DNA from 3 places in the Gordonia sp. B8661-1 genome. Region 2 is predicted to be linked to each of the others. Evidence: predicted binding sites of a transcription regulator. Region 2 holds the regulator's gene; each other region holds the start of a gene.
What was found. The regulator LexA, encoded in region 2, represses DNA repair genes until DNA is damaged. The targets are predictions, from matches to a motif close to CGAACANNTGTTCG.

Region 1: the regulator LexA is predicted to act here: its motif matches at 2,202-2,215, upstream of AC4JJG_RS00840 (error-prone DNA polymerase).
Region 3: the regulator LexA is predicted to act here: its motif matches at 2,463-2,476, upstream of AC4JJG_RS02165 (HNH endonuclease signature motif containing protein).

The regions. Positions count from the first base shown of each region.
Region 1 covers NZ_JCAHRL010000001.1:172,428-182,757, reverse strand. Annotated here, with positions in the region: gene AC4JJG_RS00845 (SDR family oxidoreductase) at 82-2,016, opposite strand; gene AC4JJG_RS00840 (error-prone DNA polymerase) at 2,229-5,489, shown strand; gene AC4JJG_RS00835 (DUF167 domain-containing protein) at 5,500-5,727, shown strand; gene AC4JJG_RS00830 (tRNA (cytidine(34)-2'-O)-methyltransferase) at 5,748-6,212, opposite strand; gene AC4JJG_RS00825 (type I restriction enzyme HsdR N-terminal domain-containing protein) at 6,371-7,519, opposite strand; gene AC4JJG_RS00820 (hypothetical protein) at 7,662-7,958, opposite strand; gene AC4JJG_RS00815 (serine/threonine dehydratase) at 8,073-9,005, opposite strand; gene AC4JJG_RS00810 (bifunctional methylenetetrahydrofolate dehydrogenase/methenyltetrahydrofolate cyclohydrolase) at 9,059-9,937, shown strand; gene AC4JJG_RS00805 (DUF3017 domain-containing protein) at 9,991-10,263, shown strand.
Region 2 covers NZ_JCAHRL010000003.1:303,847-314,176, forward strand. Annotated here, with positions in the region: gene AC4JJG_RS08865 (1-phosphofructokinase family hexose kinase) at 1-894, opposite strand, end outside; gene AC4JJG_RS08870 (DeoR/GlpR family DNA-binding transcription regulator) at 915-1,685, opposite strand; gene ptsP (phosphoenolpyruvate--protein phosphotransferase) at 1,906-3,573, shown strand; gene lexA (transcriptional repressor LexA) at 3,583-4,302, opposite strand; gene AC4JJG_RS08885 (LysM peptidoglycan-binding domain-containing protein) at 4,563-5,135, shown strand; gene nrdR (transcriptional regulator NrdR) at 5,266-5,736, shown strand; gene hrpA (ATP-dependent RNA helicase HrpA) at 5,766-9,707, opposite strand; gene AC4JJG_RS08900 (aminotransferase family protein) at 9,804-10,330, shown strand, end outside.
Region 3 covers NZ_JCAHRL010000001.1:454,351-464,680, reverse strand. Annotated here, with positions in the region: gene AC4JJG_RS02170 (CocE/NonD family hydrolase) at 1-788, shown strand, start outside; gene AC4JJG_RS02165 (HNH endonuclease signature motif containing protein) at 890-2,416, opposite strand; gene AC4JJG_RS02160 (SDR family oxidoreductase) at 2,530-3,303, opposite strand; gene AC4JJG_RS02155 (response regulator transcription factor) at 3,464-4,150, shown strand; gene AC4JJG_RS02150 (HAMP domain-containing sensor histidine kinase) at 4,275-5,684, shown strand; gene AC4JJG_RS02145 (S1C family serine protease) at 5,849-7,402, shown strand; gene AC4JJG_RS02140 (MogA/MoaB family molybdenum cofactor biosynthesis protein) at 7,485-8,069, shown strand; gene AC4JJG_RS02135 (MspA family porin) at 8,724-9,365, shown strand; gene AC4JJG_RS02130 (MspA family porin) at 9,436-10,116, shown strand.

The sequences.
Region 1 (10,330 bases), on a different contig from region 2:
CAGATGGTCGCTACCGGTGTGGTGGCGGTATCTCGACGCGCCGGCCCACTGCGCTCAGCGACTACGTGATCGGTGAATAGCTCAATCGACTGTGGCGCCGGGCTTCTCGCGGCCCAGCGCGGCGTCGGATTCGCCGAGGAGAAGATATTCCTGGTGCAGGATGCGGTTGGTGAGGCGGGGAGCGAATCGGTGGCCGAGTTCGGCGAGGTTACCCAGCGCGAGACCGGTGCGATGGGGTCGCCGGACGATGGCGCGCAAGACCCGGCTCGCGGCCTTGTCGACACCCCAGGTCGCCTGGTTCTCGTAGGCGTCGGTGGGGGCGATCATGCGAGTGCGCACCAGCGGGAGGCGCACATTGCTGAAAGTGACGTGGTCCGACAGTGTTTCGGTGGCGGTGACGTCGCTGAACGCCTCCAGTGCGGCCTTGGACGCGGCGTACGCGCCGAACCGCGGACCACGGGCCTGCACCACGATCGAGGACACGTTCACGATATGCCCCGACTGGCGTTCCACCATATGCGGCAGCAGTCCGAGGATGAGGTTCACCGCCCCGAAGTAATTGACCGCCATCACCCGGCGATAGTCGTGCATGCGCTCGGTGGCGTTGACCGTCGCGCGGCGGATGGACCGTCCGGCGTTGTTCACCAGGATGTCGATGTGATCATGTTCGGCCAGAACGTTTTTGACGAGTGAGCCGACGGCGTTCTCGTCGGTGACGTCGCACTGGTAGGTGAACACCCGGCCGGGTGGGACGCCGTCCGCGCTTCCGGTGGCGCCGAGTTCGGTGGCCGCGGACTCGAGTCCGTCGGCGTCGCGGGCGACGATCAGCACATTCGCGCCGCGCGCCACACACATCCGCGCGGTGGCCTTGCCGATGCCGGTGGAGCCGCCGGTGATCAGGATGTTCTTGCCCACCAGAGGTCCGCGTGGATCGTCTCGGCGATGACGGCCCGGATCGAGGTGTTCGGCCCAATACGTCCACAGGCGAGGGCCGTACTCCTCGAGATCGGGCAGCGTGATGCCGTGCTCACTCAGGACGGATACGGAGGTGTCGGAGCGGAAATCGACTGTCAGGGACATGGTGTCGAGCACCGCCGGTGGAATGTTCAGCTGTGCTGCCGTGAGGTCGCGGCCCAGGCGTAACGGTCCGCGCCCGGCCAGCTTCACCAACGGATCGACGACGGCGTTCGGCACCACGTTGTGCCCCTGCGGACCACCGAAGGCCGGCGCGATCGCGTTGTACATGTCGGTGATGGTCCGCCTGCGCGGATCACTCAGGTGGTACACGAGCCCGCTGCGCTCGGGCTCGGTCGTGAGCAACGCGACGATGGAGTGGGCGACGTAGTCGACCGGGACCATGTTGGTGCCGCCGAGATCGGGCATCGGCAGCGACAGCATCGAGGGCAGGTAGCCGAGGGCACGCAGATGGCCGAAGAAGTAATACGGACCGTCGATCTTGTCCATCTCGCCGGTTCGCGAATCCCCGACGACCACCGACGGCCGGTAGACCCTCCAGCGCAACCCTTCTCGTTCACGCACCACGCGTTCCGCCTCGAACTTGGTGCGGTGGTACGGGGACGGCAGGCCCTGCCCCAGGTCGAAATCGTCCTCGGTGAAGGTGCCGCGGAAATCGCCGGCCACCGCGATGGACGACACATGGTGCAGCATGGCGCCGCGGGCGAGGGCGAAGTCGGCGACCCGGGAGGTGCCGTCGACGTTGGCCGCCTGCTGCGATTCGGCGTCGGCGGCCATGTCGTAGATGGCCGCGAGGTGGATGACATGGTCGATGGCGGGAAGATCGCTGCGGCTCAAGGCGAGTCCCGGCGCGGTCAGGTCGCCGACGACCGGCGTCACCTGATCGCCGGAATCGAATCCGGCGAGCATCTCGGTGAACCTCGACAACGAACCGGCCCGCACCAGCGCGTAGATCTCGGCATCCGGTTCGACGGTGAGCAGGCGTTCGATGACCCGGCGGCCGATGAATCCGCTACCGCCGGTGACGAAGTAGGTGGTCATGCGCTGTGCGTCCTTGTCCGAGATGTGAAAGCGGCAGATGACGGCCCGTCATCCCCCGCTGAAAGGCCCCGCTGCTTACCGGACGGTAAGAAACATCATCCCAACACACTGACACTTACATCCGTGGATGGCAATAACATCTTCGGCGTACATCGGCGTGTCCCGGCGTTAGCCCCTTGGTGTGTCGAACAGACGTTCGATAATCTGTGCGGGTGGGATGGGATCAAGGCCCTCCGACCTGGTCGGAGATGGAACGGGTGCTGTCCGGCCGAGCACCGGACGGTGGCCGGCCGGGTGAGGCGTTCGGCCCCGGCGACGGCAACGACAGTCCGGCCTGGTCCCGTAAACGGGGTGCGTATCGCGCCGAGCCGCTGACCAGGGAACCGTCGTCGGTGCCCTTCGCGGAACTGCACGCGCACAGTGCCTACAGCTTCCTCGACGGTGCGTCGATGCCCGAGGAGATGGTGGCCGAGGCGCACCGTCTGGGGTTGGGGGCGCTCGCTCTGACCGACCACGACGGATTCTATGGAATCGTCCGATTCGCCGAGGCGGCAAGGGAATACGGGATGCCGACGGTGTTCGGTGCCGAACTGTCGCTGGAGCCGGATGTCACCCGTACCGGGGTGACCGACCCGCCGGGTGATCACCTGCTGGTGCTGGCCCGCGACGGCGAGGGCTACCGCAGACTGTCGAGGACCATCGCCGACGCGCACATGGTCGCGGGGGAGAAGGGCTTGCTCCGCTACGACCGCGACGCGCTGCCGGATCAGGGAGCCGGGCACTGGCTGATCCTGACGGGCTGCCGGAAGGGGGAGGTGCGGCGGGCGCTGGACCGTGGTGGTCCCGAGGCCGCCCGCGGTGCGCTGGCCGGCATGGTCGACCGCTATGGCCGCGACGATCTGGTCGTCGAACTCACCGCCCAGGGCCTGCCGGAGGATGATGAGCGCAATGCGGTATTGGCAGATCTGGCAAGGGAATTCGGCCTGCTGACGGTGGCCACCACCGGTGCGCACTTCTCCGGTCCACGCAGGCGCAGGCTGGCGACGGCAGTGGCCGCGGTGCGCGCCCGCACCGACATCGAGACCATCGACGGCTGGCTGCCCGGCGTCGGCGGTGCGCACCTGCGCAGCGGGGACGAGATGGCCCGTCTGCTGCCCGGGCATCCCGATGCCATCGACAACGCGACCGGTCTGGCCGCCGACTGTGCGTTCGAACTGGGACTCATCGCGCCGCAGTTGCCGCCCTTCGACGTGCCCGACGGTTACACCGAGGCCAGCTGGCTGCGGGAGCAGACGATGGTGGGAGCGTTGCGCCGCTATGGTCCGCCGGGATCGCATCCGCGTGCCTACCGGCAGATCGAACACGAACTCACCATCATCGAGGCGCTCACCTTTCCCGGGTACTTCCTGGTGGTCGCCGACATCGTGAACTTCTGCAAGAGCAACGACATCCTCTGTCAGGGCCGGGGCAGTGCGGCCAATTCGGCGGTCTGCTACGCGCTGGGCATCACCAACGTCGATCCGGTCGCCAATGCCCTTCTCTTCGAACGCTTTCTGTCGCCGGAGCGGGACGGGCCGCCCGACATCGACGTGGACATCGAATCGGATCGCCGTGAGGAGGCCATCCAGTACGTCTATCGGCGATACGGTCGCGACTACAGTGCGCAGGTCGCCAACGTCATCACCTACCGTGGGCGCTCGGCGATCCGCGACATGGCGCGAGCGCTGGGGTATGCCACCGGTCAGCAGGATGCGTGGAGTCGCGACCCGGAGAGCGCGCCCGCCGACGTCACCGACCTGGCCGGCGAGATCCTCGGCATGCCAAGGCATCTGGGCATCCACTCCGGCGGTATGGTGATCTGCGATCGGCCCATCGCCGACGTCTGCCCGACGGAATGGGCGCGGATGGAGAACCGCAGTGTGCTCCAGTGGGACAAAGACGATTGCGCGGCAATCGGTCTCGTCAAATTCGATCTGCTCGGCCTCGGCATGCTGTCGGCCCTGCACTACGCCATCGACCTGGTCGCCGACCACAAGGACATCCACGTCGACCTCGCCACCCTGGACCTGTCCGAGGAGGCCGTCTACGACATGTTGTGCCGCGCCGACTCGATCGGGGTCTTCCAGGTGGAGTCGCGGGCCCAGATGGCCACACTGCCGCGACTGAAGCCGCGCACCTTCTACGATCTGGTCGTCGAGGTCGCGCTCATCCGTCCCGGCCCGATCCAGGGCGGATCGGTACACCCGTATATCCGGCGGCGCAACGGAACCGAGCCGCCGACGGTGGAACATCCGTCGATGCGCAAGGCGCTCGACCGCACCCTCGGGGTGCCGCTGTTCCAGGAGCAACTCATGCAATTGGCCGTCGATGTGGCGGGTTTCGACGCCACCGAGGCCGATCAGCTCCGTCGTGCGATGGGGTCCAAACGGTCGCCGGAACGGATGGAACGACTGCGCAGACGATTCTACGAGGGCATGGAGAAGCTGCACGGGATCACCGGGGAGACCGCCGACCGGATCTTCGAGAAACTGTCGGCCTTCGCGAATTTCGGTTTCCCGGAAAGCCATTCGCAGAGTTTCGCGTCGCTGGTCTTCTACTCGGCGTGGTTCAAGCTGCATCATCCGGCCGCGTTCTGCGCGGCGCTGCTGAGGGCGCAGCCGATGGGCTTCTACTCACCCCAGACGTTGGTGGCCGATGCCCGCAGACATGGTGTCACGGTGCACGGCCCGGATATCAACAACTCGGTAACCCACGCCGATCTGCAGAACTTCGGCCTCGACGTGCGGCTGGGGCTGGCCGCGGTCCGTGGGATCGGGGAGGAGGTGGCGGACCGGATCGTCGACTGCCGCAACCGTGACGGCCTGTACCGGGACGTCACCGACGTCTCGCGCCGCGCCGACCTCACGGTGCGTCAACTCGAGGGGCTGGCCGGTGCGGGGGCCTTCGACGGCCTCGGGGTGTCGCGACGGCAGGCGTTGTGGGAGGCGGGTGCCGCCGCGACGGTCCGCGACGATCAGCTGGCACTCGAGAATGCCACGCCCACACCGGTTCTCCCCGGATTGTCGGATGTCGAGCTGGCCGCCACCGATGCGTGGGCCACCGGGATCACGCCCACCTCCTATCCCACCCAGTTCCTGCGTCCCCGGCTTGCTGCGCTGGGGGTGACCCCGGCCGACGAATTGCTGGCCGCCGTCGACGGCAGCCGGGTCGTCGTCGCCGGTGCGGTGACCCATCGCCAGCGCCCGGCGACCGCTTCGGGGGTCACCTTCGTCAACCTGGAGGACGAGACGGGCATGGTGAACGTGGTGTGTTCGGTGGGGTTGTGGTCGCGGTACCGGAACATCGCGCAGTCGTCGTCGGCATTGCTCATCCACGGTCGGTTGCAGAACGCCGAAGGTGCGGTGACCGTGGTGGCCGAACGTCTGCAGCGGCTCGATCTCCGGGTGGGCACCCGATCCCGCGACTGGCAATAGGGTGGACGGCATGTCGGAGCAGATCGTCGTCACGGTGAAACCGGGCAGTCGTAAGGGGCCGCTGGTGGAGACCGGGGCCGACGGCTCGCTCACGATCTTCGTCCGCGAACCCGCCACCGAGGGAAAAGCCACCAAGGCCGTCGCCGAACTCCTCGCCACACATCTGGGGGTGCCGAAGAGTCGGGTCACCCTGGTCGGCGGCGCGACCTCGCGGACCAAACGCTTCCGCATCGACTGAGTGCTGCACCGAGTCGAGCGCTACACCGCGCCGTCGAATCCGTTCTGCCGCCACGCCTCATAGACGACGATGCTCGCCGCGTTCGCCAGATTGTGTGACCGCCGGCCGGCCAGCATCGGGATCCGCACCTTGTCGGTGACCTGCGGCTGATTTAGCACCTCGTCGGGCAGGCCCGTCGGTTCCGGGCCGAACAACAGGACGTCGCCGGGCCGGTAGTCGACGCCGGTGTGATAGCGGTTCGCGTGTGCCGTGAAGGCGAACACCCGAGACGGCTGCAACGCATCCCACGCCGTCTGCAGATCGGGATGCACTGTGACCGTTGCCATCTCGTGGTAGTCGAGGCCCGCGCGCTTCACCTGGGTGTCGGACATGCCGAAACCCAGCGGCTCGATCAGATGCAACTCGCACCCGGTGTTCGCCGCCAGCCGGATCGCATTGCCGGTGTTCGGTGGGATGCAGGGTTGATAGAACATGATGCGGAACATGGTCGTTCCACTCTATCGGGCACGGCCCCGCCAACTCCTGCGACGTCGCCTGGTTCCCGCGACCTCAGCCGAAGTCGCGGGAACGAGGCGAGGTCGCGGGTGGTGGCAGCGCGTTGTGTCCGTGAATGGCGAAACGAACAAGGGAGCGGCACCCATCGTTACTCTGGCATTCCAGAGGTTTCAGGGTCAGTAAAACCGCTGACTGCTGCATCGTAATTCCTGATTGTGGAGCGAATCTTCTCTGCCACTTTATAAATATCGACTACGGAGTCGATGTCATGTCGTGCAGGAGCGTCTTTTCCGTTTTCGAAAGTGGTTACGAACTTCACCTTCTGGCCATTCAGGTGCAGCCGGATTATTGGTTTCCTGTTGTTATTGTCAAGTAGTATTGCAAAGTATGCCTTACTGTCGCGGTGAACGACACGTTCGGGGGAAACGTCAGAGACGGCGATAGCTCGAACGATGTTGTATCCTTCAAGTTCTTCATCTGTCGTGATAATGTCGCGATCGGCCTGTTCCAAAGGGCCTTCAACTTCGGAGGGGGTGGGGATAGGCGGTGCGACAGTGGCTTGTGTTTCGCTCGCTGGCGCGTCTTCGCCGAGTGCGGTTTTCAAGCGATCGTTCACTTGGGCTCCGATGTACTGTCCAAGAGCCTTGCTGACGAGTGGGCGGAACTGGTCAACGACTCGCTGCGTGGCCTTGCCGTCATAGACTCGCGACACGAAGTACCGTACCCAATCATCGGTGGGTTCCTTCACTTCGTTCGAGATAATTCTGCGGATTCCGCCGATGTATTTCAGTTCCTGTGCCGCGTTGATTACCGAGTCTAGGTCGAAAGACTCTTTCGACAATTTCTGGATCTCTGGCAGTAAATTCCTGTCGATATCCAGGAGGTCGAATACGAGAAAAGGCTTCTCGTCCATCCTGTTCGGTATGTCGCCGTCTGTATATACTTGATAAACTTGGCCGTTTGTCAGGACTGCGATCCGGGCCGACGTTACGGAGAAGTACCGATATAGTTGAGAGGCGTAGCGAAGATCGAGGGTGTCGGAAATCGATTTGCATTCGATCAATATTTGAACATGGTCGTCTTTGAAAATTGCGTAGTCAACTTTCTCTCCTTTCTTGACGCCTACGTCGGCGATGAACTCCGGAACTACTTCGGTGGGGTCGAACACGTCATAACCGAGGACATTGGATATGAACGGCATGATGAAGGCATTCTTCGTTGCTTCCTCTGTCAAGATGCTTGCGCGGTTGCTTCTTATCTTCGTAGCAAGCGCCGCAACCTGATCGCCAAGTCCCATGGTTCGTCCTCTTTCGCTCGTTGATGCTTGTTGAGACGATAGGTCAGAGACTGTCGGTAGGTAGGTGGATTGAGCTTTTAGAGACTGAGTGCCAGGGGTTGTCTGGACTGGCTCAAGCATGTATTTAGGAAAGACCTCAATTTCAATGGTGAGGGTGTGATTGTCTGCGGCTACGACGATGACCGAGCCACCCGGCGAGACCGCCGAGAAGGAAGCCGAACAGTGCCGCGAGTGCGGCGAGCATGAATGCGGCGACGGTGGTGAATTGCCTGCCGACCGCTTCGCCTTCCGGGGTCAATCCGCTGGTGGGTTCCCCGCTAAAGGGATCGCCGGGAAACAGCAGCAGCCAGCCGACCACGAAAGTGACGCATCCGAACACCACGGCACCGACGATGCCGCTCACGATGATGGTGAGTGCAGGTCCTCGGGTTGGTCGCATGTCCGCAGACGCTAGCCCACCGGTCGGCGGTCTCGCGTCCCTCCTGCGACCGTATTCCGTTCCCGCTTATTGGATCGGGTGAGCGGGAACGGAATGGGTGAGCGCGAACCCGACCTACAGAGCGAGGGACGTGTTGGCGCCGCAGAGGACGACGCACAGGGTGGTGCCGGCCGCCGGACGTGCCCGGCCGGTGCGGACGGCGGCGAGGGCGGTGGCGGTGCCGTGTTCGACGAGGATGCGGTAGTCGCGCCAGAGGCCGGCGCGGGCGGCGACGATCTCGTCGTCGGGGACCACCACACTCGACACCTCCGGGCGCCCGGCGATGGTGGCCCAGCAGATGTCGCCGAGGCGGGTGGCACCCAAGGAGTCCGAGGCGATGCTGTCGAGTTCGACCGGAACGGGCTGCCCCGCCGTGAGCGCCTGATGCAGGGTCGACGCCCCGATCGGTTCGGCGCCGACGAGATGATCGCCGGGACGCAGTGCGGCGGCGAGACCGCCGAGCAGCCCGCCGCCACCGACGCAGACGACGGTGGTGAGCGGTCCGTCGACCTGTTCGGCGAGCTCCGCGCCGAGGGTTCCCGCGCCGGCGACGATCTCCGGCTGGTCGTAGGCGTGCAGCAGAACCGCACCCGTCTCCCCGGCCATCGTCCGGGCCGCATCGGCCGCCGCCTGATAGCGGTCGCCGATCAGGTGCACGTCGGCCCCGAGTGCGCGCAACGCCTCGACCTTCACCGCGGGCGCGGTCTCCGGCACCACCACGGTGCACCGGGTGCCGACGATCCGGGCCGCATGGGCCGCCGCGATCGCGGCGTTGCCACCGGAGGCCACCAGCACGCCGGCGTCGCCGAGCCGGCCGTCGGCGCGGGCCCGAAGCACGGCGTTGAGGCTGCCCCGGGCTTTGAAGGATCCGCCGATCTGCGTGTACTCGAGCTTGAACACGACATCGACCGGGCCGTCGACGGTCTCGACGCTTCCGGACAGCACCGGGGTGCGTCGCAGGGCTGTGCCGAGGCGTTCGCGGGCGGCACGGATGTCGTCGGCAACGATCGGCTCCACGTCGATCCACGCTAGCGCAGCGACGGATGGAACAATGGTTCTCCGTGAGCGCGATTCGACTGGACGGCAAGGTCACCAGAGACGAGATCTTCACCGATCTGAGCACACGCGTGGAGAAACTCCGCGCGGCAGGCATCACGCCGGGGCTCGGCACCATCCTGGTCGGCGACGATCCGGGGTCACAGTCCTATGTGAAGGGCAAACACGCCGACTGCGCACGCATCGGTGTGGCATCCATCCGCAAGGATCTGCCCGCCGACATCACCACCGAAGAACTCAACGCCGCCATCGACGAACTCAACGCCGACCCGGCCTGCACCGGTTACATCGTGCAGTTGCCGCTGCCGAAGCATCTCGACGAGAACGCCGCGCTCGAGCGCATCGACCCGGAGAAGGATGCCGACGGTCTGCATCCGATCAACCTGGGCCGCCTCGTCCTCGGCAAGGAGTCCACACTGCCGTGCACACCGCGTGGCGTGATCCACCTGCTGCGCCGCTACGACATCCCGATCGACGGCGCACGCGTCACCGTCATCGGACGCGGTGTGACCATCGGCCGCCCTATCGGTCTCCTGCTGACCCGCCGCAGCGAGAACGCCACCGTCACGCTGTGTCACACCGGTACCCGTGACCTCGCGGCCGAGGTCGCGCGCGCCGACATCGTGGTGGCCGCCGCCGGCGTGCCGCATCTCATCACCGAGGACATGGTCAAGCCCGGTGCCGCCGTCATCGATGTCGGTGTCAGCCGCACGGCCGACGGTCTCACCGGCGATGTCGCACCGGGGGTCTGGGACGTCGCGGGTCATGTCTCGCCCAACCCGGGCGGCGTCGGGCCCCTGACCCGCGCCTTCCTGCTCGTCAACGTCGTGGAGCGGGCCGAGGCCCAGCTCGCCGCACGCACCGGAGCCGGATCGGCCGGGTGAGCACGGTGTCCGAGCGGCCGAACCGGGTGGACAGGCTCCGCAAGGTTCGCCGCATGCGCCAGTACGCCGTGCAGATCCCGTACCTGCTGGTCATGCTCGGAGTTCTCATCGCCGCGATCCTGGTGCTCTACGCCCGCTGGCGCCGCGGTGCCTTCGTATTCGGATCAGCTCTGCTGATCGGTGCCGTGTTCCGCGCCGTCATTCCCTCCGCGAGGATCGGATTACTGCAGGTCAGAAGCAGATTCTTTGATGTCGCCACCATGGCCTCAGTGGGGATTCTCATACTCTGGCTTGCCACGTCAATCGACCCTTTGGGCACAGATTGATTACAATAGATACCATTGCGTGACCTAAGGGTCGACGTTTCGTGTGATCGACGGGTGCAATCCGGCA
Region 2 (10,330 bases):
TGGCTGGGTACCGGGCAGGCCTGCGGCGGCCGAACCGTAGGCGACCGCGAGGCGGAGTCGCTCCGGTTCGCTCGCGCCGGCCGATTCCGCGAGCAGGTAGCCGGCGAGGGAGGCGTCACCGGCACCGACGGTGCTCCGCGGGGTGACCGGCGGTGGCGTGGCGAACCAGGTGCCCGACGACGTGACCAGGAGCGCGCCCGCGGCGCCGAGCGTCGCGAGGATCGCGGCACCGGTCCGCTCGACCAGTACGCGGGCCGCATCGATCAGGGGTTCGTGGTCACCGCGGTCGATAGCGGACGCGAGGACGGCGGGATCGGCGCCGGTCGCCTGCGCCAGCTCCTCGTCGTTCGGTTTCAGGAGGTCGACGCGGCCGGTGACGGTTGCCGACAGCGGTGCACCCGAGGTGTCGACCGCGACGCGGCATCCGAGCGCGGCGCTCGCGTCGATGACGGTGCGGTACCAGTCGTCGGGCAGACCGGGCGGCAGTGAGCCGCACAGTGCGATCCACCGGGCACCGCGCGCGGACTCCACCACGAGATCGACGAGGTCGTCGGCCTGGGCGGTCGTCATCGGGGCACCGGGTGCGTTGACCTTGGTGGTGGTGCCGTCCGGATCGACGAGGGTCAGATTGGAGCGCACCGCATCGGCGACGGGGACCGTGCGGTGATCGAGTCCCACCGAGTCGAGCGTGCGGAGAAGGGGATCCCCCGCGGATGCCGGGAGGAGTGCGAGAGTCGGCATCCCGGCGCGGGACACGGCACGCGCAACGTTGATGCCCTTGCCGCCCGCCTCGGCGCGGACCGCCACCGCACGCTGCACCGCATCGTGCCGGAGCGGTGCCGACAGTTCCATGGTCCGGTCGATACTCGGATTCGCCGTGACGGTGACGATCACCGGCGTGGTGGACGAGGTCGTCATGCGATCACCACCTCGATTCCCCGCGCGTCGAAGGCTTTCGCCGCAGCCGGATCGGGCACCGCATCCGTGACGAGGACGTCGACGCGGTCGAGCCCGGCGAAGGACGACAGTTCCTCACGATCCACCTTCGACGAATCCGCCAGTACGACAACACGTTCGGCTGCACGGACGATGGCGCTCTTGACGGCTGCCTCCTCAGGATCGGGGGTGGACAGTCCGTGTCCCGAACTGATGCCGTTGGTACCGACGAAAGCCGTCGTGACGCGGAGCCGGCGCAGTGCGTCGACGGTGTCGGTGCCGACCATCGCCTGCGTGATGCCTCGGACGCGGCCGCCGATCACATGGAGGCTGATCGTCGGGTGCACGGCGAGAACGGCCGCGATCGGAATGGCGTGCGTCATGACGTTCAGATGACGGTCCCGAGGGATCTCGAGCGCGGCCTGGTAGGTGGTGGTGCCGGCATCGATGAGCAATGACCCGCCGTCGGACGGCAGGAACCGCATCGCCGCCCGGCCGATGGCGGCCTTCGCGATCGGGTTCTCCACCGTGCGCTCGTCGACACCGAGTTCACCGATTGACGGAGTGGTGCCCGAGCGCACCGCACCGCCGTGTACGCGTTCGAGATGTCCGCCTCGCTCGAGGACCGCGAGATCGCGGCGAACCGTTTCGCTGGTGACCGCGAAGGCGTCGGCCAATCCGGACACCGACACCCGGCCGTGGGTGCGGACCTGATCGGCGATCGCCTGCTGCCGCTCCTCGGCGTACATGGGCGCCTCCTCGGGGTCGGGGACCGGCATAGTGGACTCAAACCGTGTGTTCGTGTGGGTTTGAATGTTGATACCTCTGTGTTTACGCCTGTCTATGTGGATTCGTCAAGGATTATCTGTAAGCTGGATCACGATTGGTCGTATCTCGGAGGACGGCGCGGACGCGGAGGCGCGTGTGCAGGTCACCGGGGCGGGAACGGGTCGGGAGATAGGGTGTGCTGTGGCTGCGAAGCATGTGCTGAACGGGACTCCGGTCGTCGGCGGGAAGGCCTACGGGCCTGCGGTCCGGCCGGGGGTCCGCCCGACCTATGACCCCGAGGGTGCACCGGAGGTCGCCGAGGATCAGCGGGACGCGGAGGCGGAGCGGTTCACGAGCGCCGCCGCAACGGTGGCCTCCCGGCTGCGTGACCGTGCCAGCAGCACCACGGGTGCGGCGAGCGAGGTTCTCGCGGCCACCGCCGGACTTGCCGAGGATCGGGGCTGGGTGGGTGCCGCGACGGCCCTGATCGCGAAGGGCACGCCGGCGCCCGCCGCGGCAGCCGCCGCCACCGAACAGTTCGCCGCCATGTTCACCAAGCTCGGCGGGCTGATGGCCGAACGCGTCACCGACCTCAACGACGTCCGTGACCGAGTGATCGCCGAGCTGCTCGGTGAGCCCGAACCCGGTGTGCCCGAACCGGATCAGGCGTCGGTGCTGCTCGCTGACGACCTCGCGCCCGCCGATACCGCCGGATTGGATCCGGCGGTCATCATCGCGTTGGTCACCCGGCTCGGCGGACCGACCAGCCACACCGCCATCATCGCGCGGCAGCTCGGCATCCCCTGTGTGGTGGCCGTGGCCGGGCTGTCCGAGATCCCCGCGGGAACACCGGTTCTCGTCGACGGCACCGAGGGCACGGTGGAGACCGGCGTCGATCCGGCGACCGCCGCGGAGGCGATCGAGGAGAGCCGCCGGAACGCCGAGAAGATCGCCGCGTGGTCGGGGCCCGGACGCACCGCCGACGGCCATGAGGTGGCGATCCTCGCGAACGTCGCCGACGGCAAGTCCGCGCGTGCGGCGACCGACCGTCCGGTCGAGGGGATCGGGCTGTTCCGTACCGAGCTGGCCTTCCTCGACCGTGCGGAGGCGCCGACGGTGGACGAGCAGGCGTCGCTGTACCGCGAGGTGATCGACGCCTTCGACGGTCGCAAGGTCATCATCCGCACGCTGGACGCGGGTTCGGACAAACCCCTCAAATTCGTGGATCAGCCTCGTGAGGAGAACCCGGCGCTGGGTGTCCGCGGCGACCGGATCGCGCTGGCGCACCCCGAGATACGCGCCACCCAGCTCGATGCCATCAAGGCCGCTGCCGAGGGTGCCGCGTCGGCGCCGTGGGTGATGGCCCCGATGATCGCGACACCGGCCGAGGCCGCGGCGTTCGCGACCGAGGTCCGCGCCCGGGGACTGGTACCCGGCGTGATGATCGAGATTCCGTCGGCCGCGATCATGGCGCAGCAGATTCTCGCGGAGGTGGACTTCGTGTCGATCGGCACCAACGATCTGACGCAGTACACGATGGCGGCCGATCGGATGTCCGCGGACATGGCCACTCTGACCGATCCGTGGCAGCCCGCGGTGCTCCGGCTTGTGGCGGAAGTGGCGCAGGCCGGAAGCGCTGCCGGCAAACGCGTCGGTGTCTGCGGCGAGGCGGCCGCCGATCCCGTCCTGGGCTGCGTGCTGGTCGGTCTCGGTGTGTCGTCGCTGTCCGCGGCCCCCACCGCGGCCGCCGCCGTGGGGGCGAGGCTCGCCGAGGTCACCCTCGATCAGTGCCGAGCGGCCGCGACGGCGGCGCTCCCGGCGGCGTCGGCCGCCGAGGCCCGCGCCGCCGCGCGAGACGCTCTGGGCTGAAAGGGTCTGTCAGATCCGGCGCATCACGGTGACGACCTTGCCGAGTACGGCAGCGTCATCACCGGGGATCGGGTCGAACAGAGGGTTGTGCGGCATCAGCCACACGTGACCGTCCTTGCGCTTGAACGTCTTGACCGTCGCCTCGCCGTCGATCATCGCCGCGACGATGTCGCCGTTGTCGGCGACGCTCTGCTGACGGACGACGACCCAGTCGCCGTCGCAGATCGCCGCGTCGATCATCGATTCGCCGACGACCTTCAACAGGAAGAGTGACCCCTCGCCGACGAGTTCACGGGGGAGTGGGAACACGTCCTCGACGGCTTCCTCGGCCAGGATCGGGCCGCCCGCGGCGATCCGGCCGAGCACCGGCACGAACGTCGGGGTGGGCAGCTCGGCTCCGGTGGACGAATCATCGGGCGGCGTGGTGTCGCCGTCCTGGATGTTCACCGCGCGTGGCCGGTTGTGGTCGCGTTTGAGCAGCCCCTTGCGCTCCAGGGTGCGGAGCTGGTGTGCCACCGAGGACGTGGAGGTGAGCCCGACCGCGTCGCCGATCTCGCGGATGCTCGGTGGGTAACCGCGCTCGCGAACCGACTTGCGGATGTAGTCGAGCACCCCGCGCTGGCGGGGGGTCAGCGCGGCCTCGGCGGCCTCCGGGTCGGCGATCGGGGCGTCCGGGCTCGTGTCGGAATCGCGTCCTCCGCGACTCCGGCCGCCGGTTTTGTCGGTCATCGTGTTCAGTCCCTTCTCGGACGATTCTGCAGGTCTGACGGGTCTGGAAAGTCGGTCTGCGCAGGTGATCGGGGTCGTCCCCGAGCTCCCGGTGTGCCCGAGAGTAGCCGAACGAACGACCGTCTTCAAACATTTGTTCGACGTGTTGCGGGACTTTGTCGGTGCCGCGTGCTACAAATCGAACATAGGTTCCATCGACCAGATGTTCGATAAGACGTTTGTTCGACCGGACATCATCGACCCGAGCACAGGAGAGCACGATGAGCACCGCAACGCTGATGAGCCCCGCAGCCCCGTCCGGCGCACGACGCGTCCCGGCGTCGCCGGTACGGACGGCCGAGTTCGAGATCCCGGCACCCGCCTCGCGGACGCGGCGCGCCCCGTCGACCTTCGTGCCCGCGGGGCCCTCGGTCCGTCCGCGCGGCAGCGCTCGTACCGAGGCCCGGCGTCCGGACGACCGCCGCCCGGTCGGCGCATCGCCCGCCGTGGCGCGGCGTCCGGCGGGCACGCGCTGCGCCGCACCGGCGGTCGATCGGCGCGTCGTCGCACGCCGTCGTGCCGCCGCGGTGGCCGTGCTGGTCGGCGTGGGCCTGGCTCTCATGGTGTGGGTCGTGGGCATCGTCGGCTCGAACTATGCGGCCTCGGTGGCCCCGGCTCCGGCCGGCACCGAGGTGGTGCATGTGCGGCAAGGGGATTCGCTGAGTTCGATCGCCGACCGGGTGGCGCCGGACATGCCCCGCCAGACCGTCATCGAGGAGATCATGGCGCGCAACGACCTGTCGTCCTCCGGTCTGCGTGTCGGACAGGCGCTGGTGACTCCCGCATACCACTGAACGGAGACCACTGAGGACGGAGCGGAACCGATAGGACGGTAGTCTCGTGACAGAGGGCCCAGCCGGAAACCGGCACGGCGCACCGTCGATTCGCTGCGCCGGCGTGTCCCGAGATGTGCGTGAGGACGACATGCGCTGTCCGTTTTGCAAGAACGACGACACGAAGGTCGTTGATTCGCGAGTCACCGATGAAGGTCAGGCCATCCGCCGGCGTCGGGCATGCGCGCAATGCGGCCGGCGCTTCTCCACCGTGGAGAGCGCCGTGTTGTCGGTGGTCAAGCGCAACGGCGTGACCGAGCCGTTCAGCCGGGAAAAGGTCATGCGAGGCGTGCGTCGTGCCTGCCAGGGTCGGGACGTCGAAGAGGGCGCACTCGCCCTGCTCGCCCAGCAGGTGGAGGACACCGTCCGGGCGTCGGGATCGGCCGAGATCCCGAGCAACGAGGTCGGATTGGCGATCCTCGGGCCTCTCCGTGATCTCGACAAGGTCGCGTATCTGCGATTCGCGTCGGTGTACCGCTCGTTCGAGTCGGTCGAAGACTTTCAGCGCGAGATCGACGACCTCCAGACGGAGTCGGCTCCGGCCGGCGACTCCGTCCACTGAGGCGGGCGCGGCGGTCCGCCGCGATTCCGTCAGCGAAACTGCTCGAGGGCACGTAGGGCGCGCTTCTCCGAGATCGGATACGCGGTGCCCAGACGCTGCGCGAAGAGGCCGACGCGAAGTTCCTCCACCAACCACTGCGCGAAGTCGTTGAACGCGTCGCGACGTGCCGCGGGGAGCTGTGCAAGGCGCTGATTCCAGTACGCGATGACCCGGTCGACGGCATCGAGGCCGGCCCGATCCCGGGCGGGGGCGAGTGGCAGATCGTCGAGGCGTGACGTCGCGGCGTCGAGGTAGCGCGGCAGTCGCTCCAGATGTGTGCGTGCGGTGTCGCGTACGAAACCGTCGAAGATCAGGTGATCGAGCTGCTCGGCCACATCATCGGCGGCCACGGTGCCGGTCTGTTCCTCGATGGCGGCACGGACCGGCGACACGCGCCGCAGGGCGTCGATCGCGGCGGTGAAGTAGGCCGGCGCGGCATCCGACACCTCGTCGCGCACCGAATCGGTCAGCGCGCGAAATGATTCCGGAGATCGCACGCCGGACAGGTCGCGGCCCGCGAGGGCGTCACGAATGGCGCGGCGGGTGCAATCGGCGACGAGATCGTCGACGCTGCCATAGGGGCTCTGGCTCAGCGCGAGACGTCCGGCGGGGTCCAGGGTGGACACGATCTTCTTCGGCAGCACGGGCAGAGCGCGATCGAGCAGGACCACGATCGCGTCGGCGATACGCCGGTCCCGGTCGGCGGCCGATGTGGCCTCCGCGAGACTCACGGCGGGGGCGCCACCGGGACCCGGGACGACATCGAGCGTGGGATAGCGGGTGACCTGTTGCCCGGCGACCGTCAGTCGACGCTCGGCGGGCAGTGTGCCGATGCCGTCGGCGGTCCAGGAGGTGTGGACCGAACGAGTCCGCTCGCCGGTGGCCGGGGCATCGGTGAAACGTGCGCGGAGCTCGGTCAGCGACGATGCGCTGGCGATGATCTGTCCGTCCGTGTCGGCGACGGCGAAGGTCATCGTCAGATGCGGCGGCACTTTGTCGATATCGAAGTCCTTGGGGGACACCGTCATCGTGGTGATCGCCGACAGTTCACGTGCCAGACCTGTGGTGAGCGGTTCGGCCCGCGGTGTGAGGCGCGACAACGCCAGATCGGCGAATCGCTGTGCGGGGGCCATTGACTTGCGCAGCGATTTCGGCAGTGACCGGATCAGTTCGGTGGCGAGTTCGGAACGCAGGCCGGGGACCGACCAGTCGAAGCCAGCGGGACGGACGTGATCGACGAGGGGGCGCGGGATCACCACGGTGACACCGTCGTCGGGGGCGCCCGGTTCGAATCGGTAGCGCAGCTCGAGCCGTGTGTCGCCCTGCTGCCAGACGCCGGGGAAGTCGGTGTCCGCGACGCTGATGTCCGCTGCGACGTCCTCGGGCGTCAGGTCGAGCAGGTGGGGTTGCGTGCGTCGAGTCTTCTTCCACCATGTGTCGAAATGGCGTGCGGAGGTGACGTCGGCGCCGACCCGTTCGTCGTAGAAGTCGAAGAGCTGGTCCTCGGTGATCACCACGTCGCGGCGTCTGGCCCGGTGTTCGACCTCCCCGGCGGCCTCGAGCAGTTCCCGATTGTGTTCGAAGAAGGCATGATTGGTCCGCCAGTCGCCTTCGACCAGTGCGTGCCGGATGAACATGTCGCGTGCGGTGACCGGATCGATCGAGCCGAACGGCACGCGACGCTGCGCGACCAGCGTGACTCCGTAGAGGGTCACCCGCTCGTAGGCCATCGCCGAGCCACGTTTGCCCGACCAGTGCGGTTCACTGTACTGACGCCGTACCAGATCGCCCGCCAGTTTCTCGACCCACAGCGGATCGACGGCCGCCACCGTATGGGCGAACAACCGTGCGGTCTCGATGATCTCGGCGGCCATGATGAATGCCGGGGGCTTCTTGGCCAGTGCCGATCCCGGGAAGATCGCGAGCGTGGTGTTGCGGGCACCGGTGTACTCGCGGCTGTCACCGTTGCGCACCGCGATATTGGACAGCAGACCGGACAGTATCGATCGGTGGATCGCGTCGGCGTCGCGCTCGGTCTCGGTGACCGGCCAGTCGAGGTCGGTGACGATCCGGGTGAGCTGGCGGTGGAGCTCCTGCCACTCCCGGATGCGCAGGAAATGCAGGAATTCCTTCTCGCATTGACGCCGGAAACGGTTGCCGGACAATGTTGCTCGCTGCTCTGCGAGATAGTCCCAGAGTTCGAGGTAGGAGAGGAATTCCGATCCCGGAACGGCGAACCGGCGATGGGCCGCATCGGCCGCCTCGCGATGCTCGGCCGGTCGTTCGCGGACATCGGGCACCGACAACGCGGCCGCGATCACCAGCACGTGATCGAGGCAGCCGAGTTCGCGGGACGCGATGAGCATCCGGGCGAGACGGGGATCGACGGGCAGGCGCGCCATGTCTCGGCCGACGGGCGTGAGGACGGGTTCATGGTCGTCGCGGGCGGATGGCCGGATCGCGCCGAGCTCGGTCAGCACAGCCATACCGTCGCGGATCGCGCGCGCGTCCGGTGGCTGCACGAACGGGAATTCCGCGATGTCGCCGAGTTTGAGCGACGCCATCTGCAGGATGACCGCCGCCAGGTTGGTGCGCAGGATTTCCGGATCGGTGAACGCGGGCCGCTGCTCGAAATCGTCCTCGCTGTAGAGACGGATGCAGATGCCCGGCGCCACACGACCGCATCGGCCGGCCCGCTGCCGGGCGCTCGCCTGCGAGATCGGTTCGATCGGCAGGCGGTTCACCTTGGTACGGGTCGAGTACCGCGAGATGCGGGCGGTGCCGGTGTCGATGACGTACCGGATGCCCGGGACGGTCAGCGAGGTCTCGGCGACATTGGTGGCCAGCACGATGCGGCGGCCGTTGGACGGCGAGAACACCCGCTGCTGGTCGGCGATGGACAGCCGCGCGTACAGCGGCACGATCTCGGCCCCTTGTGCCACATGCCGTTTGAGCGCGTCGGCCGTCTCGCGGATATCGCGTTCGGTGGGCAGGAAGACCAGGATGTCGCCGGTGGCGCGATTGGCCCACAGTTCGGAGATCGCACGTTCGATGCCCTGGATCTGATCGAGATCGCGATGGTCGGAGCCGGCATCCGGATCGTCGAGAGGCCGATAGCGGATCTCCACGGGGTACGTCCGTCCGGAAACCTCGAGGATGGGTACCTGGGCGTCGGCGCCCGGGTCTCCGGTCGCGAAGTGCCGGGCGAATCTGCCGGGTTCGATGGTTGCCGAGGTGATGATGAGTTTCAGGTCCGGTCGCCGGGGGAGCAGCCGTTTCAGATAGCCGAGCAGGAAGTCGATGTTGAGACTGCGCTCATGTGCCTCGTCGATGATGAGGGTGTCGTACTGGCGGAGCAGCGGATCGGTGGCGATCTCACGCAGCAGGATGCCGTCGGTCATCACCTTCACCAGGGTGTCGGCACCCGATCGATCGGTGAAGCGCACCGAATACCCGATCGCCTGGCCGAGTTGGGTGCCCGTCTCGTCGGCGACGCGGCGCGCGACCGAACTCGCCGCGATGCGGCGTGGCTGGGTGTGACCGATGGCGCCTCGGATGCCACGCCCCAATTCGAGAAGGATCTTCGGGAGTTGGGTGGTCTTGCCGGAACCGGTCTCCCCGGCCACCACGACGACCTGGTGGTCGCGGATGGCGTCCGCGATCTCCTCGCGGGCCGCCGACACCGGTAGCTCCGGCGGATACTCGATGACCGGGACCGCCGCGCGCCGCGCGGTGAGGCGGGCTTCCGCGGCGTCGACATCGGCCACGAGTTTCGACCACGCGCGGTCGGATTCGCCGGTGTCCGACGACTTCCGGTCCCGGGTCTCCCGCAACCGATCGAGCCTGCGCCGGAGGCGATGCTCATCGGCGATGGACACATCGGAGAGCCGGTCGATGACTGCTCTGCGGTCCTCTGCGGTCGGGGCGGGCATGATGAGTCCAGGATATGGGGTGGCCGCCACCGGATTGTTCGGGGGCGGAGCGGGGTCGTTCGGCAGACGAAACGGAGGACCGGCATGATGGGGCGTATGGCAGGTTCACTCTGGCACGGTTTCGCCGACATGGGTTCAGTTACGTCCAACGGTCCGTTCGTGGTCGCACGAGGATCGGGCGCGCACATCTGGGACACCGAAGGCCGCGAATATCTCGACGCGACCGCGGGTCTCTGGTTCACCAACATCGGGCACGGCCGCACCGAGGTGGCGCAGGCCGTGGCCGACCAGTTGGGCACGCTGGCCCACTTCTCCAACTTCGGGGACTTCACCTCGGACATCACGATCGAGCTCGCCGACCGGCTCGCGTCGTTGGCGCCGGTACCCGGTTCGAAGATCTTCTTCACCTCCGGTGGCAGCGACTCGATCGACACCGCGGCCAAGCTCGCCCGCCGCTACTGGCACGAGGTGGGCAAGCCCGAGAAGACCATCATGATCAAGCGCACCAAGGCGTATCACGGGATGCACGTCGCCGGGACGTCGCTGGCGGGGATCCCGGTCAACCGCGAGGGTTACGGCGAGCTCATGGTCGACACCGAGACCGTCGAGTGGGACGACGCCAA
Region 3 (10,330 bases), on a different contig from region 2:
TGCCGGGCACCATATCGGCCCGCTGGTCGGCCGGCTTCGGATCGTGGCCGCCCGCGTCGGTGGGTTCCGGGACACGGCTCGCACTCGACGCCGGTGGACGGCTCGGTGGCGCGCCGGGTGTGCCGTCGACGGTCTCCTTCCGTCCCGACCCGGCGGTGCGTCCGGGCGGCACCCTCGACATCGTGGGCGCATCCCAGCTGCCGTGGCGGCCGATGCCACCGTATCGGTGGGCGCCGGTGCCCGGTCGCAGCGGCGTCGGATTCCTCGGCGCACCACGACAATCCGACGCGGTCGCGGTCGGTCCGGCGAGCCTCGACCTCCGGCTCGGATCGTCGGCGAGCGACACGGATCTGCAGGCGACGATCACCGAGGTCCGTCCCGACGGCCGCGAGACGTATGTGACGTCGGGATACCTCCGCGCGTCGATGCGCGACGTGAATTCGTCGGCGACACCGCTGTTTCCGGCGCGTGACTGGACCGCGCGGCGTCCCCTCGAACCGGGATTGCAGACGGTGCGGATCGCGCTCGATCCCATCGCCCATCCGTTCCGGAGAGGATCACGCATCCGGGTGATCATCACCGCGCCCGGCGGCGACCGGCCGCTGTGGCGTTTCGACACCCCGCGCACCGGCGGCCGCGTCGTCGACACCATCGCTCTCGGACGCGGCGGATCGTCGCTGGTGCTGCCGATCGTCCCGGGCATGCGTGCCCCGGCGCCGCTCGGTGCGTGCGACGGACTGCGCGGACAACCGTGCCGGCGGTATCAGCCCGCGTTCAACGGCGGCTGAGCGGAACGTGCTCGGAGTCAGCCTTCCAGCCGCAGCCGGTCGGCGCGGGCTCTCCCCGGTTGCGGGTGAGGAGCCGCCGTCCGCTAGGGAATCCGATGCTCTCATGATCCGGGCTCGCGGATCTCGATGCGCCGAATGTCCCAGCCGGCGGCGAGAATGCGTTGTCGCCGTAGCTCGTCCAGGTCGACGATGGTCGGTGGTTGCGCCGTCTCTGGTGGCTGTCGGCGTCGTGTCAGGAGTTCGTCGACGAGGTGGATGTGGTTGGTTCGCGGTGTGTCGGGCGGAACTCCCGTGGTGTTGCGTAGCCAGCCGTAGCGTCCTCGGTCGGGCCCGGTGCGGATTTTGATGGTCGATAACTGCCCAGTCTTCGGGCCGACCAATCGATTGTGCGGCGGGCACGCGGGTGCCATGGTCTTGGCGTCGGTGGTCCCGCCGTCGGTCCAATCCTGTTCGGCGTGATGCATTTCGGTGTGCGAGAACGGTCGCGGACAGCCCGGCACCGAACATCCGCCGTACTGGACGAAACTCATGAACCTCTGGGCCTGATTCGCCAATCGTTTGGCTCGACCCAGATACAACGGCTCGTTGGTGTGATCGGCGAACACCGCCAAATACATCTGGGATTCGGCCGCCAACTTGATCACATCACCGATGGGTAGATCGGCACCGGTGGTGGTGTGGCCGAGTCCGGCGCGTTCGCGGAGTTCGGATTCGGTGATCTTGATGATCAAGTGCGGCGGCAACCCACGATGGCTCTTGCCGAGAACACCACCATCGAGAGCACACCGCAGTAGCGCCTTGAACGCATCGTGCTGGCGTTCGGCTGCACCGCGTGAATCCCGTTGCGCGGCTTCCTTGAGTCGTTCCGGGTCGGCTTCGCCGACATGTCCGACCGGGGATTGGTCGTCGTCGGGATTGTTCATGCCCGGTGCCGCCCACGCGGCCATCACCACATCGAGCATCGCCCGGGTTTCGGGGTCGAGGTACCCATAGATTTTCGACATCTGTTGCACATCGGGGTCGAGCACCGACAACCGGCGCCGACGTTTCCGATCCCGCTCATCGCTCATGGATCCGTCGGGATCGAGATGGGCGAGTATCCGCGCACCCACTTGCCGGATGCTCTTGGGCGTCAACTCTCGTGCGTACTCAGCAAGCGTCGACTCCGCAGCTTGCCGGTCCTCGACCGACACCGCCGCCGGTAGCTTCTTCAGCACGTCCAGCACTGCCCCGACGTGATCGAGGTTGATGGCGCCTTCGGCCAATGCGGTTGCGGTGTCGGGGCATTCGGGTTCTTTCACCTCGCCCTGCAAGGTGTAGGTGGGCATCAGTGCGCTCATCGCATCCATGCGACGGCGGAAGTCGGTGATGCGTAGGCGCGTAAACATAAAGTCCTGCACCGAACGACAGCCTGCCGACCGATGAGCATCACGATCGGACACGTCCATCACGCGTTGATGCCCGAAGAACGCCATCCGCCGATACAGGCGCTCATGCTGCTCCGCCAGCCCTACGAGTTCGGCTTCCGAACACACCTGCGAGGACCCCGCGGCAATCACATCGAGCAATGACTCCAACTGCGCATACGCCTCAACCAACGATGCTGACGGCTCGACCGATGCGGTCATATGGTTCACCCCCCGATGCCATGACCTGCGAATACCGCCACTATATCGAACAGGTGTTCGATCGTCAAGTGAGGTCGCCACGCCCAGCGGGACCGCCCGCAGCCGGCCCGATTCTAGCTCTGCGCCAGGAACTTGTTGAGTTGCCGGACGACGAAGTTCGGCGCGATCTTGGCGAGGTTGGCCAGCACCGTGGTCTGGGTGCCGACCGAGTACGAGGTGCGGTGCAGGCGAAGGTCGTTGGTGGTGGGATGGACGCTCTCCCAGATCTTTTCGGCCACCTCGTCCGGGGTGATGCGGACGCCGAGGGTGCGGGTGGTCTTGGCGTCGTTGTCGGCCAGGGCGGTCTTGGCCCACAGCGGCCAGATCCCGACGACCCGGATGCCGTGGGGTTCCCATTCGAGTTCGAGTGCCTCGGTCAGGCCGGCGACGTAGAACTTCGACGCGCTGTAGGTCGCGATGTCGGGCTGGCCGTAGATGGCCGAGGCCGATGCGATGTTCACCAGGTGTGCACCGGGGGTGGCGCGCAGGTAGGGGAAGGCGGCCTGGGCGCCGAGGGTGACACCGAGGACGTCGATGTCGATCTGCCGCTTCACGTCGTCGGGGGTGATCTCGTCGAGTGGTCCGGCCACCAGAATGCCCGCGTTGTTGTCGAGGACGTCGAGGGTGCCGCCGGTGTGCGAGGTGAAGTCGGCGAGGGCGTCGGCCCACTGCTTCGGGTCGCGGACGTCGAGTTCGCCGACGATCCAGTCCGGGTGTGCCGCGCGCACGGCGTCGAGGGCGGCCGGGTTCACGTCGTAGCAGCCGATGGTCCAGCCCTCACGTGCGAACCGTTCGGCGGTCGCCAGTCCGATGCCTGCTGCTCCGCCCGAGATGAAGATCGATGACATCGGCTGCTCCTACCCACGAATGGCCGCGACACGGCCGAACCCGACAACGTAACCGCCAGCATATTACTCACCAGTAAGTACGTGCACCCCGGCCTCGGTCATCGAGCGTTTTCGGGCGGGTCTCAGACACGTCTCAGCAGATGGGGATAAGACTGTAGACATGCGCATCCTTGTGGTCGACGACGATCGGGCGGTACGGGAGTCGCTGCGGCGGTCGCTCACGTTCAACGGCTACACCGTCGACATCGCCGCCGACGGGCTCGAAGCCCTGGAGAAGATCGTCGCCGAGCGTCCTGACCTGGTGATTCTCGATGTGATGATGCCGCGCCTGGACGGACTGGAGGTGTGTAGGCGTCTGCGCTCGGCCGGCGACGACCTGCCGATCCTCGTGCTCACCGCGCGCGATTCGGTGTCCGAGCGGGTGTCCGGCCTCGATGCCGGGGCCGACGATTACCTGCCGAAGCCTTTCGCGCTCGAGGAATTGCTCGCGCGGCTGCGCGCATTGCTGCGCCGCGCTGCACCCGACGACGGTGCCGATTCGGAGACGCTGTCCTTCGCCGATCTCACCCTCGATCCGGTGACGCGCGACGTGTCCCGCGGCGAGCGCGCGATCAGCCTGACGCGGACCGAGTTCGCGCTCCTGGAGATGCTGATGGCCAATCCGCGGCGGGTGCTGTCCCGCAGCCGGATTCTGGAGGAGGTGTGGGGCTACGACTTCCCGACCTCCGGCAACGCCCTGGAGGTGTACGTCGGCTACCTGCGGCGTAAGACCGAGGCCGACGGCGAGGAACGGCTCATCCATACCGTGCGCGGTGTGGGGTACGTCCTGCGGGAGACTCCGCCGTGACCGAGGGTGACCGCGGGCGGTGAGCGAGGGGACCGACACCCGCGACCGGCGTACCCCACTGGGGCGCAACGGAATCGGATGGCGCTCGAGGCTTCCGGGACGCAGGCGCGAATATCTCGACGACATGCGGCCGCCGATGCCGCTGACGCGCGCGGTGTCGCTGAAGACCCGCGTGACCGTGCTGTCGGCGACGGTGGTGCTGGTCTCGGTGAGCCTGATGGCCGCGGCCGCCTACTTCGTGGTCTACCGGGCGATGTACAACGAGGTCGACTCCCAACTGGAGAGCCGCGCCGACGGCATGAACCTGCTGGCGCGCAGCGGGGTTCTCAACGAGCGGCCGGAATCCCTGGTGACCGGAACGGTGTTCTCGACGAACATCTCGCTGGCCCTGGTGCGCCCCGACGGCCGCAGCTACCTGATCGGGGCGGTGCCGTTCGAGAAGCCGGAGCAGTCCATCGCGCACGCGGCGGGCACCGGCGTCCAGACCCTGCGGACGGTCAACAACCAGCGGGTGCTGGCCCGCAAACTCGACGACGGCAACACGCTGGTGCTGGCGCAGAGCCTGCTGCACACCGACCGCGTGCTCAAACGCCTGGCCTGGGTGCTGCTGGTGGTCGGCGGGGGCGGCGTGGCGCTGGCCGCACTGGCCGGGACCACCGTCGCCCGGGCGGGGTTGAGACCCGTCGCCCGGCTCACCCGGGCGGCCGAAAGGGTGGCGCGCACACAGGATCTGCGACCCATCCCGGTGACCGGCAACGACGAGCTGGCCCGCCTGACGGAGAGTTTCAACACGATGCTGCGGGCGCTCGAGGAGTCGCGGGATCAGCAGTCCCGGCTGGTCGCCGACGCCGGACACGAGTTGCGGACACCCCTCACCTCGCTGCGCACGAATCTGGAACTGCTCATCGCCGCCGGTGAACCGGGCGCCCCGGAGGTGCCCGCCGCCGACATGATCGAACTCCGCTCGGATGTGATGGCGCAGATCGAGGAACTGTCCACCCTGGTCGGCGATCTGGTGGATCTCGCGCGCGAGGACGCCCCCGAGGTGGTGCACGAGGAGGTCGATCTCGTCGATCTGGTCAACAGTGCGCTGGAACGGGTGCGGCGCAGGCGCGGCGACATCGAGTTCGTGGCCACGCTGACGCCCTGGTACGTCTTCGGTGAGGATCACGGTCTGGCGAGGGCGGTGCTCAACGTGCTCGACAACGCCGCCAAGTGGAGTCCTCCGGGCCGACCGGTGCTGGTGGATCTGCGGCAGGTCGACGCGGGCACGGCGGAACTGACCGTCGCCGACGGTGGGCCGGGCATCCCCGAGGAGGACCGTGACCTGGTCTTCGAGCGCTTCTACCGGGCCACGCAGTCGCGATCGATGCCGGGTTCGGGGCTCGGCCTGGCGATCGTGCGGCAGGTGGTCACGCGCCACGGCGGCACGGTTCGGGCCGAACAGTCGGAGCTCGGCGGTGCGCTCATCCGAATGACATTGCCCGGCAGGGCAACCCCTGAGGAACCTTCGCCGCGCGTCATTCGTCATTAGGACGGGATGACGACGGCGCGGTTTCGGGGCACGCGCCCGGTGGTCGATCCCCTAGGGTGAGGAAATACCAGCGTGTAAGCCCGGCCGGGCGGCGGCCGTCTGTGGGAGACCACAGTAGGCCGGCGGGGGACGTTCGCCGGGACGACGACGAGGTGAGGACGACTATGACGAGTGGTGGAGCAGGCGGATCGGGCACCGACGATCCCGGACGATATGGCCCCGGTGACGGATCCTCCGGTGCCGGGTACCCGGGCGCGTATCCCGGATACTCCGGCGGTGCACCGCATTCCGGGGGATCCCATGAGTCGCCGGGCGGCACGTTCGGCTCGCCCGCACCGGGCACCCCGTCCTACGGGGAGACCTATGGTCGTGCGCCCGATCAGTTTGGTGCCCAATCCGATTCGGGGCCGTCGACGGGAGGCTTCGGTGCGGTGCCGTCGTCGTACGGTGCGCAGGACCCCTACGGCATGCCGGCCTACGGTTCGCCACGGCCGCAGGGCACCTCGCCCTACGACGCGGGCCCCTATGGCACGCAGCAGTTCGCCGGACGGAACCCGGCCCACGGCGGTGCCCCGCACCCGGGTGACCCTCGGCCGCGGAGGTCCGGCGGTGGCGGCAAGGCGGCACTGCTCGCCGGGGCGCTGATGCTGACCCTGGTGGCCGGCGGTGTCGGTGGCGTGGTCGGCGCCCAGGTGGCCGACCGTGACGACGAGTCGTCCTCGACGTCGTCGCAGGGGCCGATCGGCGGCGACCCGAAGGCGGGTCAGGCGGCGCAGGTGCCTGCTCCCGCGGGGTCGGTGCAGGATGTCGCCGCCAAGGTGCTGCCCTCGGTGGTGTCACTCGATGTCACCGACGGCCAGCAGGCCGGTGAGGGGTCGGGCATCATCCTGTCCAAGGACGGCGTCATCATGACCAACAATCACGTCATCAGCGCGGGCGGTTCCCGGCCCGGACAGGTCGTCGTGAACTTCAACGACGGCTCGCGCGCCGATGCGAAAGTGCTCGGCTTCGACCGGATCTCGGACATCGCCGTCATCAAGGTGGACCGCAATGACCTGAAGGCCATCGAGATCGGGACGTCGAAGAATCTCGCGGTCGGCCAGGACGTCATCGCGGTCGGTGCGCCCCTCGGACTGCAGGGCACCGTAACCACCGGCATCATCAGCGCGCTGAACCGGCCGGTCTCGACCTCCCGCGAATCGGGCACCACCTCGGTGATCGACGCGATCCAGACCGATGCCGCCATCAACCCGGGCAACTCGGGCGGTGCGCTCGTCAACGCGAAGGGCGCGCTCATCGGCGTGAACACCGCGATCGCCACGCTCGGCGGCGGTGGCGCCGGCGCGGGCAGCCCCACCGGCAGCATCGGCCTGGGCTTCGCCATCCCCATCGATCAGGCCAGGCGCGTCGCCAACGAATTGCTCAAGGACGGCAAGGCGACGCAGGCCGGGCTGGGCGTCTCGGTCCGGTCGAGCCCGAATCCGCAGCAGCCGGGCGCCGAGGTCTCCGCGGTCACGCCGAACGGCCCGGCCGCCAAGGCGGGCATTCCGAACGGCGCGATCGTCACCCGCGTCGACGACCGCGTCATCGCCACCGGTGATGCGCTGGTGGCCGCGGTGCGTTCGCACGCGCCCGGCGACACCGTGAGCGTCACCTTCGTCGAGGACGGACGCGACCGCACCGTCCAGGTGACCCTGGAGGAACTGCAGACGAACTGACCCCGGTCATGCGGTCCCGCACCGTCATCGGCAGCCCGGCATTTCTCCCCTCCCGACACAGCACATCAGAAAGGCGCAGACCATGAACGACACCGGACGCACCACCATCGACCCCGACGATGTGGTGGCCGCCGACGCCGCAGCCCGCGACTTCGTGGCCCGTCACGACCGTGATGGCGCCGCCGCCGATGCCGAGGTGGGACGCGCGCTGGTGGTGGTCGTCGACGACCGCGCCGCGCACGGCGAGGAGCACCAGTCCCTCGGCCCGCTGGTGGGGGAGTTGCTCGCGGAGGGCGGTTTCCACGTCGATGCGACGGTGGCGGTGCCGGGTGACGAGGTGGAGATCCGCAACGCGCTCAACACGGCGGTGATCGGCGGTGTCGATCTGGTGGTGTCGGTCGGTGGTGTCGGTGTGGCGGCGCGAGACGTCGCACCGGAAGCCACCGAGCCGCTTCTGGACCGTCGGCTGGCGGGCATCGAGGAGGCCATCCGGAGTTCGGGGCTGGCCGCCGGGGCCACCGATGCCGGTTTGTCGCGGGGCCTGGCCGGCATCTCCGGGCAGACGCTCGTGGTGAACCTGGCCAGTTCGCGGGCCGCGGTCCGCGACGGCATGGCCACCATCACCCCTCTGGCGACGCACGTCATCGAGGACATCAGCGAGTTCTGAGACCGCATCCATGCGATAACGGCTATGGACCCGAACGGGTGTGGTCGGGTATATGACGTGACCTCAACCGTGTAATGACGATCACATGATGGAATCCCAGGTTGACCAGCAATTCTGACGAGACGGAACGTTCCTCCGGCGCGTGGCGCAGACGCCGGAGGCTCGATGACGTCTTCGGCGACGACATTCCGGACCTCCCTTCGGACGAATGTGATGAAGGTCACAAAGGGACGTCCAGGGAGTGGTTTGAGTCCAATCGGCCACCCCACTACGAATGATCCGGCAGCCTCGCGCGAGGCGGATAGCAGCGTGTTTTCGTGCTGTTAACCCAGCCGAAACTGCTGATGGCAAACCGTTCGTTCGCAATCGTAGGGACGGGATTACGACACGTGCGATCGCATCTGTTGCTGGTCTAGATATCGCTCCGATAACGTTCCGATCTGACAGTGAAATCGGTGCTCAGGGGGCACCGGTGGAATGTCCTGAGATCTGTCGCGATGGGGCTCGCGTCAGTGACCGGGGGTGTGCGGGAAGGCAACTTCCATCGGGCCGAATGATTTTCGGTGCGGGGCGGGGGTCCGCAACCCAGATGTTCGACTCGAGGTGCACGCCGGTGTGCATCGCGAAAAACGTGAATCCTGTGAGAGGGAACGAATGAGCAAGTTCAGCAAGCTGGGTCTGCGTCGCGCAGTCGGTGCCAGCGCCATCGCTGCCGTGGCAGCCATCGGAATGGGCAGCCTGGGGGCCGGCGGCGCGGCTGCTGCTCCGCTGCCCAACGGTTACAAGAAGGCTGTCGGCGTCGACGGCGAGGTCATCCAGACCTGGCGTACCCACGAGTCGTCGCAGCCGGCGCACTCGGTTGCGAACAATGGTGTCGGTCGCGCAGCCGTCGTCTCCGGTACCTACACCGTGAAGCCCAGCAAGGGCGTTAACGGCAATCTGGCCGTCAAGGTACTCATCGGTTGCCAGATCGACATTTCCGGCCTGTCGGCTGATTTGGGCGGATCGCTCAACATCTCGGGCGGCTCATTGAGCGCAGGCATCTCGCTTCCGCTGAGCCCCGGTCAGGTCAAGGTTGCCGACGTGACCGACGTCGACTTCAAGGCGGGCAAGCCGGGAGCGATCCAGCTCGAGCGTTTTCAGATCAACGTCGAAGGCTGCGGTGGCTACGCCTCGGCCCGCACGATCACCAAGGTGATCGCGGCCAAGGGCTACAACACCGATGACGGCACCGTCAACGGTGAGGGCACCCTCATCCAGTCGACCCTGTACGGCAAGCCCTTCAGTCTCAACTGATCCGGCGCAGAAACTCAGCTCACTCTGACTTATCTGCCCTGAGCAGATGGAACTTTTCCGAAGGGGAATCATGAAGAAGATCAACACTCGCGTCGCCGCCGGTGTCGGCCTCGCCGGTGCCGCGATCATGGGCCTGACCAGCCTGGGTGCCGGTGGCGCCGCAGCCGGTCCGCTGCCCGGCGGTTTCGTGTCCAAGACGCTCGTCGACGGCACCAAGGTGAACGTTCGCCTGTCCGGCGAGTTCGTCAACATCCAGCGCGCTGTCACCAACATTCCGACTAGCCGCGAGGTCTGGGTGTCCGGCAAGGTCAAGGTCAGCGTCAGCGGCCAGGCGGACGGTGGCTCCATCACCGCGGGCTACATGGTCGGCTGCCAGGTGAATATTGGTGGCGAGGCAGGCGCTGGCGCCGCGCGTGACTTCACGATTGATCAGAATGGTATCGCGGACGGGGGCTGGAGTGACGGCGGAAAGCCTGGCGGCAACGCGAAGGTGACGCTTGCTCCCGGCCAGGCAACCTACGTCCCGATCATCAACACCACCTCCGGTGACAACAAGTCCTACAAGGACTACGAGGTCAACGACTACACCTTCAAGGGTAAGTCGGGCGGCGTCGTCTACAGCCAGGAGAAGTTCGGCATCGACACCTGCGCCGGTCACGCCTCGGCCAAGGCCGTCGTGAAGGTCAAGGTCAAGACCGACTCGGTGAAGTCGGTCGTGACCCTGTACGGCAAGCCGTTCAGCCTGGGCTGATCGCCCGCGAGCGGCCCAGTGCCGCACGCACATTCGCATCACCGCCACCGGGGTGGGATCGCAGCAGCGGTCCCACCCCGGTGGTCTTTTCTGTCCGGCGGCTGTGATGTCGGCGTGCGTCTCCTGCCGGATGCCTGTTTCCGCGGTGCCGCTCGATATCCTCGGATGCGGGTCATGATGCGCGAGTGAAGCCCCTCGCACCGGAAGGAGTGTC